3 regions of the Peribacillus sp. NPDC097295 genome follow, and region 2 is predicted to be linked to each of the others. Evidence: riboswitches for the same ligand, from Rfam matches in the RefSeq annotation. Region 2 holds a riboswitch; each other region holds the start of a gene.
What was found. A riboswitch is a leader RNA that binds a small molecule or an ion and turns the genes downstream of it on or off. The one in region 2 is predicted to bind thiamine pyrophosphate.
Positions count from the first base shown of each region.

Region 1: another riboswitch for thiamine pyrophosphate. It lies ahead of thiT (energy-coupled thiamine transporter ThiT); the one in region 2 lies ahead of tenA (thiaminase II).
Region 3: another riboswitch for thiamine pyrophosphate. It lies ahead of ACIQXN_RS05955 (3-oxoacyl-ACP reductase); the one in region 2 lies ahead of tenA (thiaminase II).

Region 1 covers NZ_JBIWCW010000003.1:176,362-179,639, forward strand. Annotated here, with positions in the region: gene ACIQXN_RS07150 (ATP-binding protein) at 1-372, opposite strand, end outside; gene ACIQXN_RS07155 (cation diffusion facilitator family transporter) at 595-1,482, opposite strand; TPP riboswitch at 1,733-1,835, shown strand; gene thiT (energy-coupled thiamine transporter ThiT) at 1,935-2,516, shown strand; gene ACIQXN_RS07165 (universal stress protein) at 2,556-3,080, opposite strand.
Region 2 covers NZ_JBIWCW010000011.1:73,073-76,350, forward strand. Annotated here, with positions in the region: gene ACIQXN_RS16350 (GNAT family N-acetyltransferase) at 1-138, shown strand, start outside; gene ACIQXN_RS16355 (aspartyl-phosphate phosphatase Spo0E family protein) at 184-417, opposite strand; gene ACIQXN_RS16360 (Fur-regulated basic protein FbpA) at 619-807, opposite strand; SAM riboswitch class I at 981-1,084, opposite strand; TPP riboswitch at 1,248-1,352, shown strand; TPP riboswitch at 1,420-1,512, shown strand; gene tenA (thiaminase II) at 1,614-2,303, shown strand; gene thiW (energy coupling factor transporter S component ThiW) at 2,312-2,836, shown strand; gene thiD (bifunctional hydroxymethylpyrimidine kinase/phosphomethylpyrimidine kinase) at 2,805-3,278, shown strand, end outside.
Region 3 covers NZ_JBIWCW010000002.1:560,404-563,681, forward strand. Annotated here, with positions in the region: gene ACIQXN_RS05945 (hypothetical protein) at 1-147, opposite strand, end outside; gene ACIQXN_RS05950 (AbrB family transcriptional regulator) at 210-578, shown strand; gene ACIQXN_RS05955 (3-oxoacyl-ACP reductase) at 582-1,346, opposite strand; TPP riboswitch at 1,424-1,527, opposite strand; gene ACIQXN_RS05960 (alkaline phosphatase) at 1,756-3,129, shown strand; gene ACIQXN_RS05965 (DUF4352 domain-containing protein) at 3,148-3,278, shown strand, end outside.

The DNA of each region.
Region 1 (3,278 bases), on a different contig from region 2:
GATTTTATCAAAATATGAATTCACCTGATGGATAACGGCAGATATTTCTCCTTTAACGATCTCATAATTTAGAAATTGATCGATGATGATAGACCTTCCAATCGAGGTTATAGAAAAGAAAATATCCATATTTAAATGTTGTTTGACTCGGTTAGCTGAAATTTTTTCTCCTAAATCCTTTAGCATCTCATCCATGTTAGTATCTGTATCTCTCAGTTGTTTCATCAGTGAATTTAAAATTTTTTCTATTTCTTCTTCAAAAAAGTCTATATAACCATCGGGTAAATGTTTCAAGCGCTCTTTCCATTCGGAAAGGATAGTAGTTTTATGAGAAGATAGGAAGTGAAGAGTCATTTCTCGATTCAATACCATTTTGCCCTCCATCGTGTAGGAAAATGAATTTATTTACTTTTAATGAATTAATTAGCATATACTTCCAGAATGTTATATACGTTTTTAATAATACCAGATTAAAAGCTTTCTTTAAATACTCATTTAAGGGGGGAAAAGTACAGGAATTCTGTGGTGATCTATTAATTGCAGGTAAATAACGTGAAAATAAGGTATTGTATATTAAAAAAAAGGTACCGCAACTTAATGACGGGTACCTTTTTTTTGAAAGACATATGGTTCAATATGAACGATGACATGTTTAACGCCATGTTCCTTTAGAAGGTTTTCTTCCACTTTCACAGTGATATCGTGACTTTGGATGACGGTCAAAAGCGGATTGACATGAATGGTAGCTTCGACAAGGATTTCATTTCCGTGCATTCGAGCTTTGATTTCACTCATATCCTTCACTCCATCCGTTAGCAGGATGGTTTGACCGATTTCTTGTAGATGTTGTTCATCGAACCCATCCGTCAAAGAGAGTGAAGCGGCATGGAAAATATCCCAAGCGGTTTTACAAATCATCATTCCCACAACCAATGCAGCAACGGCATCCAACCATGAGATTCCGATTGTGGCCCCGATGATGCCTATGAAAGCGCCGATGCTGACCAAAGCATCCGAACGATTATCCTGTGCAACAGCCTGGATGGAAGCACTCTTTGTCTTTTTGCTCAAAGCTAAATTGTAGCGATAGACTCCGTACATGAAGATGGCGGAGAATAAAGCGACGTAAGCAGTAAACATATCCGGTACAGCTTCCTTATTCTGTGAGAAGAAAGATTCTATGGCACTGTATATGACCTGTAGGCCAACCGTGATCATGATGAAGGCAGCAACCAATGAAGCGACGGTTTCAGCTCTCAGATGACCGTATGAATGATTATCATCAGGTGGTCGCTTTGATATTTTTAAACCTATTAATACAGCAACAGAGGCGATGATATCGGTTGTGTTATTTAATCCATCTGCCCAAAGGCCCTTGGAGTCACCAAAATAACCAAATGTTAATTTGAGGGCTGACAAGAATATATATGCGGCAATACTGATATAGGCACCCTTTTCAGCAGAAATTGAATGTTTATCCATGTCTTTTCCCCCTCGTGCAAAAATAGCCTTAATAAAGATATCAAAACAAAGCCTAGTGAGTCTATAGAAAAATTGTCGACTTAATCCATCTAACTTGGCTTATGGCATGTGTATTGAAGATATAAAAAGAAGTTGGTTGTATGAAAAAATAAAACCAATAAAAGGGAAATTTAAATGAATTTCTTTGCATTTATCTACTTGTTATTTATTGAAACTAGTAGTATATTCTAACCGAGGATTAAAAATTAAATACTTCCACAAGGGGAGCCAAGATGGCTGAGAGTGAACGTTTGAGTTCAGACCCTATGAACCTGTTAGTTAGTACTAGCGTAGGGATGTGGTTTTGGATAGCAATACTGGGCATCCATTACCGCCCTGGTGTTGCTTTTTTGTATGCCAAAAAAGCAACATGGGAACTCATGGGCACTTTTGCACGTGGAGAAGGGTGAGAGATGATGAAAAATAAAACATTATTCATGACAGAGATCGCTATTTTTTCTGCATTGGCATTACTGTTGGATTTAGTCTCCGGATTTGTTTTTGCAAGAATTTGGCCGCAGGGGGGATCGATTTCCATTGCCATGGTGCCAATTTTCTTGATGGCCTATCGCTGGGGGATCAAGGGTGGAATGGCAACCGGTTTATTATTGGGCCTTTTGCAGATAGTCGCTACGCCGGTTCAAATTATGACACCCCTTCAAGGCTTCATTGATTATTTCCTTGCTTTTACCGTCGTTGGGATTTCTGGATTATTCATGAATGGATTCGTGAATAATTATAAAGAGGAGAACCTTATGAAAGCTAAATTATTTGGAATAGTCGGCATGTTCGTGGGCAGTATTCTGAGGTTTATCTGTCATTTTACATCAGGTATCGTTTTCTTTGGTGAATATGCGCCAGAAGGACAACCAGTCGTTCTTTATTCATTAATCTACAATGGGACATATATGCTGATTAGTTTCATCTTATCAGCGGTCGTGGTAATGGCGCTTTACTCGGCTGCTTCGAAAGTATTGATGAGAAAAGCCTATTAAGAGAAAAGGGCCGGCTCAAGAATGAGCCGGCCCTTATTTTTATTTTGCAATAAATACCGAGCAAGGTGCATGCTTGGCAATGGAACTGCTTGTGCTTCCAAGGAAGAATCGTTCCAAGCCACTTTTGGAACTGTTGCCGACGATGATAAGATCGGCATCCGTTTGCTTTGCGTAGGCACATATACTATCGGGGGCATTACCTTCCAATATCTCAATTTCCCCTTTAATATTGTATTCGTTTAGCAGGCTTAGTAAGTTACTTTCGGCGATTCTTGCGTTATTTTCAAAAACCGAGGGAGTATCGTTAGCCCTCATTTGAAGCTGATGTTCCACTTCTGTAACGGGATGTGTTTGTGAGGGGTCGACATAAAAGCCTGCTGCCGGGACGAATCCTGGAGCGGATGCACTTTCGATAATTCGATTTTCCCCCTTTTCATTCAAAACTTGAACAATGGTCAGTACAGCTTCAGGAAAGGCCCTTTTTAGTGTAGCTCCGTATTCTATTGCTCGTTTACTATCTTCATTTCCATCATACGCGGTGACAATTCGTTTCAATTCCTTCATATCGATCATCTCTCCCCATATTATGTCATTACAGGTTATATACCCATTTTTTTTGGCTTCATCCCTTTTTTCAAAGGTATATTGATTAATAAATGAGGGTAAAGGGTATGTGGAATAACTAGACATACATACGATGCATGTACTTTTGCATGGAAAAAGGATTAAAGGAAAAATGTTTGTAAGATAAAACTTTGTCTT
Region 2 (3,278 bases):
ATTTTCGCTCACAATGAACCAAGCATTAAACTTTTTTCAAAATTCGGTTTTGAAAAATGGGCTCATTTACCGAAAGTGGCAGAACTCGATGGATTGGAACGTGACTTGGTCATCCTTGGTAAACGTGTCACTACATGACTCATTCAATTGCAGGAAAGGACTAGATTTGTATTTAGAAGGACTTCATTCCCTATAATTTTTGGGAAGTGCATTTTCTAAGTATCTTACGGGATTAACAGCGTTTAGTAACGAATCCAACTCCTGGCTTGCTTGAACTGTAATTCTGCTTGTAAAACCATAATTCGTTGCTAACATGATCATTTCTTTTCGCTTTTCTTCTATTTTTTCCACTGTTATATATGGATACTGCAATATCATCACTTCCCATTTTTTCAAGTATTTTACACTTTTTATCATAATCAATACACTAGTCAAAATCAATCATATTCCAAGATTTAAATATGTTATTTTATAAATTATGTGTGACAAAATACCCATTAACTTTCCGCTTTATGTATTATTTATGTCGATTTAAAAAAGGAAGAAGCATTTGCTCTGTAATGTAGCAAATGCTTCTTCCTTTTTAAGCTGTAAATTTATGATAGGTAAACATCTTAGCTATGTCATACATTCTGGAGGTGACTCATTACCTGATCTATCTATAATAATCCTATATTCATCCTCAAGAGCTTTTAATGGAGCATCATATAGATGCTTTTCGTCAGAGGTTTTATATACACCATTTGATAATAGTTCTTCTATCAACAATGCTCTCCTCTGTTCTTTTTTCTCGAAAAACTCTGCCATATAAATGGCTCCTTTCCTTAGGTTCATACTTCAAACTTATGAATAAGCCTAATCTTATAGACTTCGCTTAAGCCAAAATATATATACCTTTTTTACAGTTTCCTTAAACACATTTTCACAAAATAAAAACCTCTTCTAATCCAAGAAGAGGTTGACAGATGCCCGTTCGTCTCTTCTTATCTCCCAAGCATAAGCTTGTTGGAAGAAGCACAGTTCCCCGATGGGCCTGTTGCCGAGGTTTCTTAGGGCCAAGTCCCTCCACCTCTCTGGATAAGAATATAGAATATAAATGATTTCGACATGATTTTATACCATTTTCAACCAAAAGTCAAATGTGTTCATTTTTTTTATACTTTTTACCTATTAAACTCTTTTAGATAATGGGTGTGCATCGGTTGCATTTTCCTTTTTATCTGTTATGATGACATTAATCACATACGAAATACCACTAGGGGAGTCTTCTATAGACTGAGATGGAATGATGTTCCGGACCCTTTGAACCTGATCCGGGTGATGCCGGCGGAGGAAAGTGGATGATATCGTCATCGATATTTGACTTCATCCATCTGCCCCGTTCCGTTTTCAGGAACGGGTTTTTTGTTTAATTGAATAATAAACTGCTAGGGGAGCCATTAATAGGCTGAGAATCAAACCCTTTGTACCTGATCTGGTCATACCAGCGTAGGAAAGCAGGTTGAAAAGGGATCCTTCCATTCCTAGAACAGCCGCTTTCTAATTGAAAGCGGCTGATTTTTCATTTTAAGCTCCTTTCTAAGTATGTGAATTTAATAAAGGAGGAAAAAATCATGACGAATACCCAATGGAAATCTTTCAGTGAGAGACTTCATCATCGTGCAAAAGAAATCTGGAAAAGGAATCATACTCATCCTTTCGTTCAAGCAATTGGAGACGGGACACTACCAGAAAAGAAATTCGCCTATTACTTAAAGCAGGATTATATCTATCTTATCGATTATTCCAAACTTTTTGCTTTAGGGGCTATCAAGGCTAACAATCTTGAAACCATGGCCAAGTTTGCAGGTATTTTAAATGAGACGCTCCAAGTAGAAATGAATTTGCATCGGAACTACTGCAAAGAGTTCGGAATCAGCTCTGAAGAATTGGAAAATACCGAACCCACCCCCATTACCCTTGCCTATACAGGCTATATGCTAAATGCCGCACATCACGGGACACTGGCTGACATTGTCGCCTGTTTGCTTCCATGTGCTTGGGATTATTATGAGATTGGTTTGCTGTTAAAAGAACAAAACGGGAAAGCGCTAGCGACAAATCGTTATGCCCAGTGGATTGAATCGTACTCATCTCCTAAATTCGCCGAAGCCCATAAATGGTTGGCTAAGCTTTTAGATGAGCTGACGGAAGGTTTACCTGAAAAAGAACTAAATAAATTAGAGAAACACTTTTTAATGACCTCCCGATATGAATATTTATTTTGGGACATGGTTCATCACGAACATGATTGGCCGCTATGAAAGTTGATATGAATAACTTATTACGTAAAATGACGCTGACTGGCATGTTCACGGCAATCGCTACCTTAACAAGTTCGTTCATTTTTGTCCCGGTTGGATATGCAAAGATCTTTCCTATTCAGCATGTAGTTAATGTTATCACAGCCGTAATATTGGGACCGTTCTTTGCTGTGACCCAAGCCTTTTTGGTATCACTTATCAGAAACATGATAGGTACTGGCTCCATTTTTGCGTTTCCGGGAAGCATGATCGGTGCCCTCCTGGCCGCGCTCCTTTACCAAAAAACAAAAAAGATTGGGATCGCCTGCATAGGAGAAGTATTGGGAACCGGCATTCTTGGTTCTCTGGCCTGTTATCCAATAGCTGTCTTATTATTGGGGGAAAAAGCTGCACTTTTTGGTTTTTTACCAGCTTTTCTTCTTAGTTCATTAATGGGTTCACTCTTAGCCTTTCTTTTATTGAACGTACTTTTGAAAAATGATTATATGAGGAGGCTTTTTTATGAAAACAGCACTAACGATCGCAGGATCTGACTCAGGAGGCGGGGCTGGAATCCAAGCTGATTTAAAGACTTTTTCAGCACACCTGGTTTTTGGCATGTCTGTTATCACAGCTATCACGGCGCAAAATACCATGGAAGTTCGTTCAGTCCAGCCTATCGATTTAGCAATGATTACCGATCAAATTGCCGCCATTTTTGAAGACATTCATGTCGATGCAGTAAAAGTTGGGATGCTTGGGTCAAAGGAGACCGTCGAAACCGTTGCAAATTCGCTTAAGTTATTTAAGCCTGCTACCGTCGTCATTGATCCTGTCATGATATCCAAAAGTGGACACCATCTGCTGGATGAAGGGGCCGTTTCATCGTTAAGAACCGATTTACTTCCACTCGCAACACTTGTGACACCCAATATACCTGAAGCAGAAGTCCTTACCGGGTTCCCGATCCGGACGAAACAAGACTTTTATAAGGCA
Region 3 (3,278 bases), on a different contig from region 2:
TTCAAATGCTATATCTTTTTCTTCTTTTAAATAATTAATAGCTGCTTCATTTGCTTTTTCTGTGATTTCTTTTTTATCTTCTCCGCAACCGGTCATTAAAAATACGACTCCCAAAACTAAAAGTAATTTAATTACAATTTTATGCAAGTCATCCCCTCGTTTTCTTTGCGTCCATATCAAAGGATTGTTAAAATCAATTATAGTGAAATTTGGAAGTTAATACACATGATTGGTACAAGTGTGGGAACGAAATTCATAAGGCCATGTTCGTAGGCATGAAAAAAATTCTGGTCGTGTCTTCCTTGAGTACCGTTGCTTTCATATTCATGATGATCCTTTGTGCATATATCGATTCCAGAATGACTGGAATGACCTTTATGACAACCTCATTGGCTTTTGCGCCAGGAGGAGTGGCGGAAATGACCGCCACTTCAGTTGCCCTTGAATCGGACCCGATGTTTGTCGTTGCTGTTCAGGTTCTCAGGGTGTTAATGGTATATGTGACGTTGCCGCCATTATTTAAATGCTTGAACCATCGAACGAATCAAAAAAAGAGACATCCCGATTTATCAGCATAGTATTCACCCCATCACCAATCCGCCATCGACAATCAAGTTTTGACCGGTCACGGCCCTGCTCCATGGAGAGGCGAAGAATAATACGGCATCAGCTGCCTCTTCTGGAGTGGTTACTTTTTTCAGCGGTGTACTTTCTTCTATTAGATGGAAGACTTCCTCTGTAGTTGCAGCACTTGCGTCGGTTTTCATCAGCAGGCCCCCTGAAACCATATTGACGGTGATTCCGGCTTTACCTAATTCACTTGCCATGTTTCTTGTGAATCCAAGGAGGGCGGCTTTGCTGGTATTATAGTCATGGTAGGGGATGACGGGATTTTGAAAGAGATTCGTCCCGATGTTGATAATCCGTCCGAATTTCCCTTCGATCATGTCTTTTTGACCGGCCTGTACAGTGTTCAATGCGGCTTTTATGGTCCCTTCGAAATGGGCTTGATAATCTTCCCATGAAACCGTCTCGGCTGTTTTTCTGGAGGCGGAATCAAAACTGAAGTTTACTAACGCGTTATTTACAATCGTTGTGATGGGCTGGTCAAAGTGTTCTTTCGCCTTCTGAAACATGGCGTGGACTTCCGACTGGTTTCTTACATCAGCGCGAATTGCGATCGCCCGATCATCCCCTATTCTTTCAACCACCTGTTGTGCTTTATCTTCACTTTGAAAATAGTTGACCACGACACGGGCTCCCTCCCGTCCGAACCCTTGAGCGATGGCGGAACCAAGGCCCCTACTGCTCCCTGTCACCAATACAATTTGATAGCTTATCTTCATAAAACTCTCTCCCTTACTTCATTTTTCCCATAAAAAAAGATCACCCGAGTAGAGGGGTGACCTTGAATGAGACAAATTTCATTTCAATGCCACTTCCCTCCGCTGGTGCTAGCCAGATCAGGTTCAAAGGGTCAGAGTGTTGCCACTCCTCTCAGCCAAAAAGGCTCCCCTAGTGTTTTTTATGAATTTCTTAAAATTATAGCATAAGTGTCAAAGCTGCCCTAAATAACTTTTTTTACTTTTATAATCCATTTTAAGAGGGATAGTATGGATATTAAACGTTTACAGTAAGGGGGTGCATTTACGAATCGTTTACATAAGATCCCTATATGTTTACATCTTCTTAATAGTAGGTTCATGTTCTTGATGTATATTTTAATTGAATATTCCATTAAATGAGTAGGGGGTCATTTTTTTGAGACGTACATTCAGTAAAAGAATCTTACCGGTTGCCATCATTACTGCATTAGCCCTTGGAAGTGTATCGTGGGGAGGTACAGATGACGACGCTTTGGCAAAAGGGAAGCCTAAGAAAGAAGCCGAAATCAGAAACGTCATTTTCATGATAGGCGATGGAATGGGAGTCTCCTATACATCCGCTTACCGGTATTTGAAAGACAGACCTGCTACGACTGTAGCTGAAAAGACAGCATTTGATAAATATCTGGTGGGGCAGCAGATGACATACCCAGAAGATCCTACACAAAATATCACGGATTCTGCTTCAGCAGCAACGGCGATGTCAGCCGGTGTGAAAACGTATAACGCAGCCATTGCTGTCGATAATGATAAGACAGAAATCAAAACGGTATTGGAAGCGGCTAAGGAAAGCGGGAAATCTACTGGCCTTGTTGCAACATCAGAAATCACCCATGCCACCCCGACATCATTTGGTGCGCATGACGAAAACCGAAAGAACATGAATGGCATCGCGGACGATTATTACAAGGATTTAGTAAATGGCAAACATAAAATCGACGTTCTTTTAGGTGGAGGTCAATCCAATTTCGTACGGCCCGATGTCGATTTGACAAAAGCATTCAAAAAAGATGGGTATAGTTATGTGACGGATAAAAAACAGCTGTTAAAGGATAAAAACAAACAGGTTCTTGGATTGTTCGCTAAAGAAGGTCTACCTAAAATGATTGACCGCACCCACGAAACGCCTTCACTGGAAGAAATGACAGACTCGGCGATTCAACGCTTGAATAAGAATAAGGCCGGATTCTTCTTGATGGTGGAAGGAAGCCAAATTGATTGGGCTGGCCATGATAACGATATTGTCGGCGCCATGAGTGAAATGGAGGATTTCGAAAGGGCCTACAAAGCAGCGATTGATTTCGCGAAAAAAGACAAGCACACCTTAGTCGTGGCGACGGCTGACCATTCGACGGGAGGCTTTTCAATTGGGGCAAAGGGAGTGTATAACTGGTCCGGCGAGCCGATTAAAGCTGCCAAACGGACACCTGACTTTATGGCGGATGCAATCGTAAAGGGAGCGGATGTCGAAAAAACCTTGAAACAGTATATTGATCAAGATGAAATGAAGCTAACGAAAGAGGAAATAGAATCAGTCAAAGATGCTGTCACGAGTAAAAATATTACGACCATCGACAATGCGATTGAGACCATCTTTGATAACAGGTCCAATACGGCTTGGACAACCGGGGGACATACGGGGGAAGATGTACCCGTTTATGCATACGGACCATATAAGGAGCGTTTTGCCGAACAGGTCGATAACACCGACCAAGCCACCATCATCTTTGATTTATTAAACTAAAATACTGGGAGGGATTCGGTGAACAAACTACTATTATGTGCCTTTTTATTGACCACATTTGGTGCACTCAACACTCAGCCAGCCTTTGATGAAGAATCAAACGTGACAGAAAAAACAGAGGAAAGTGCCAAACCATTGGTGAAGAAGGA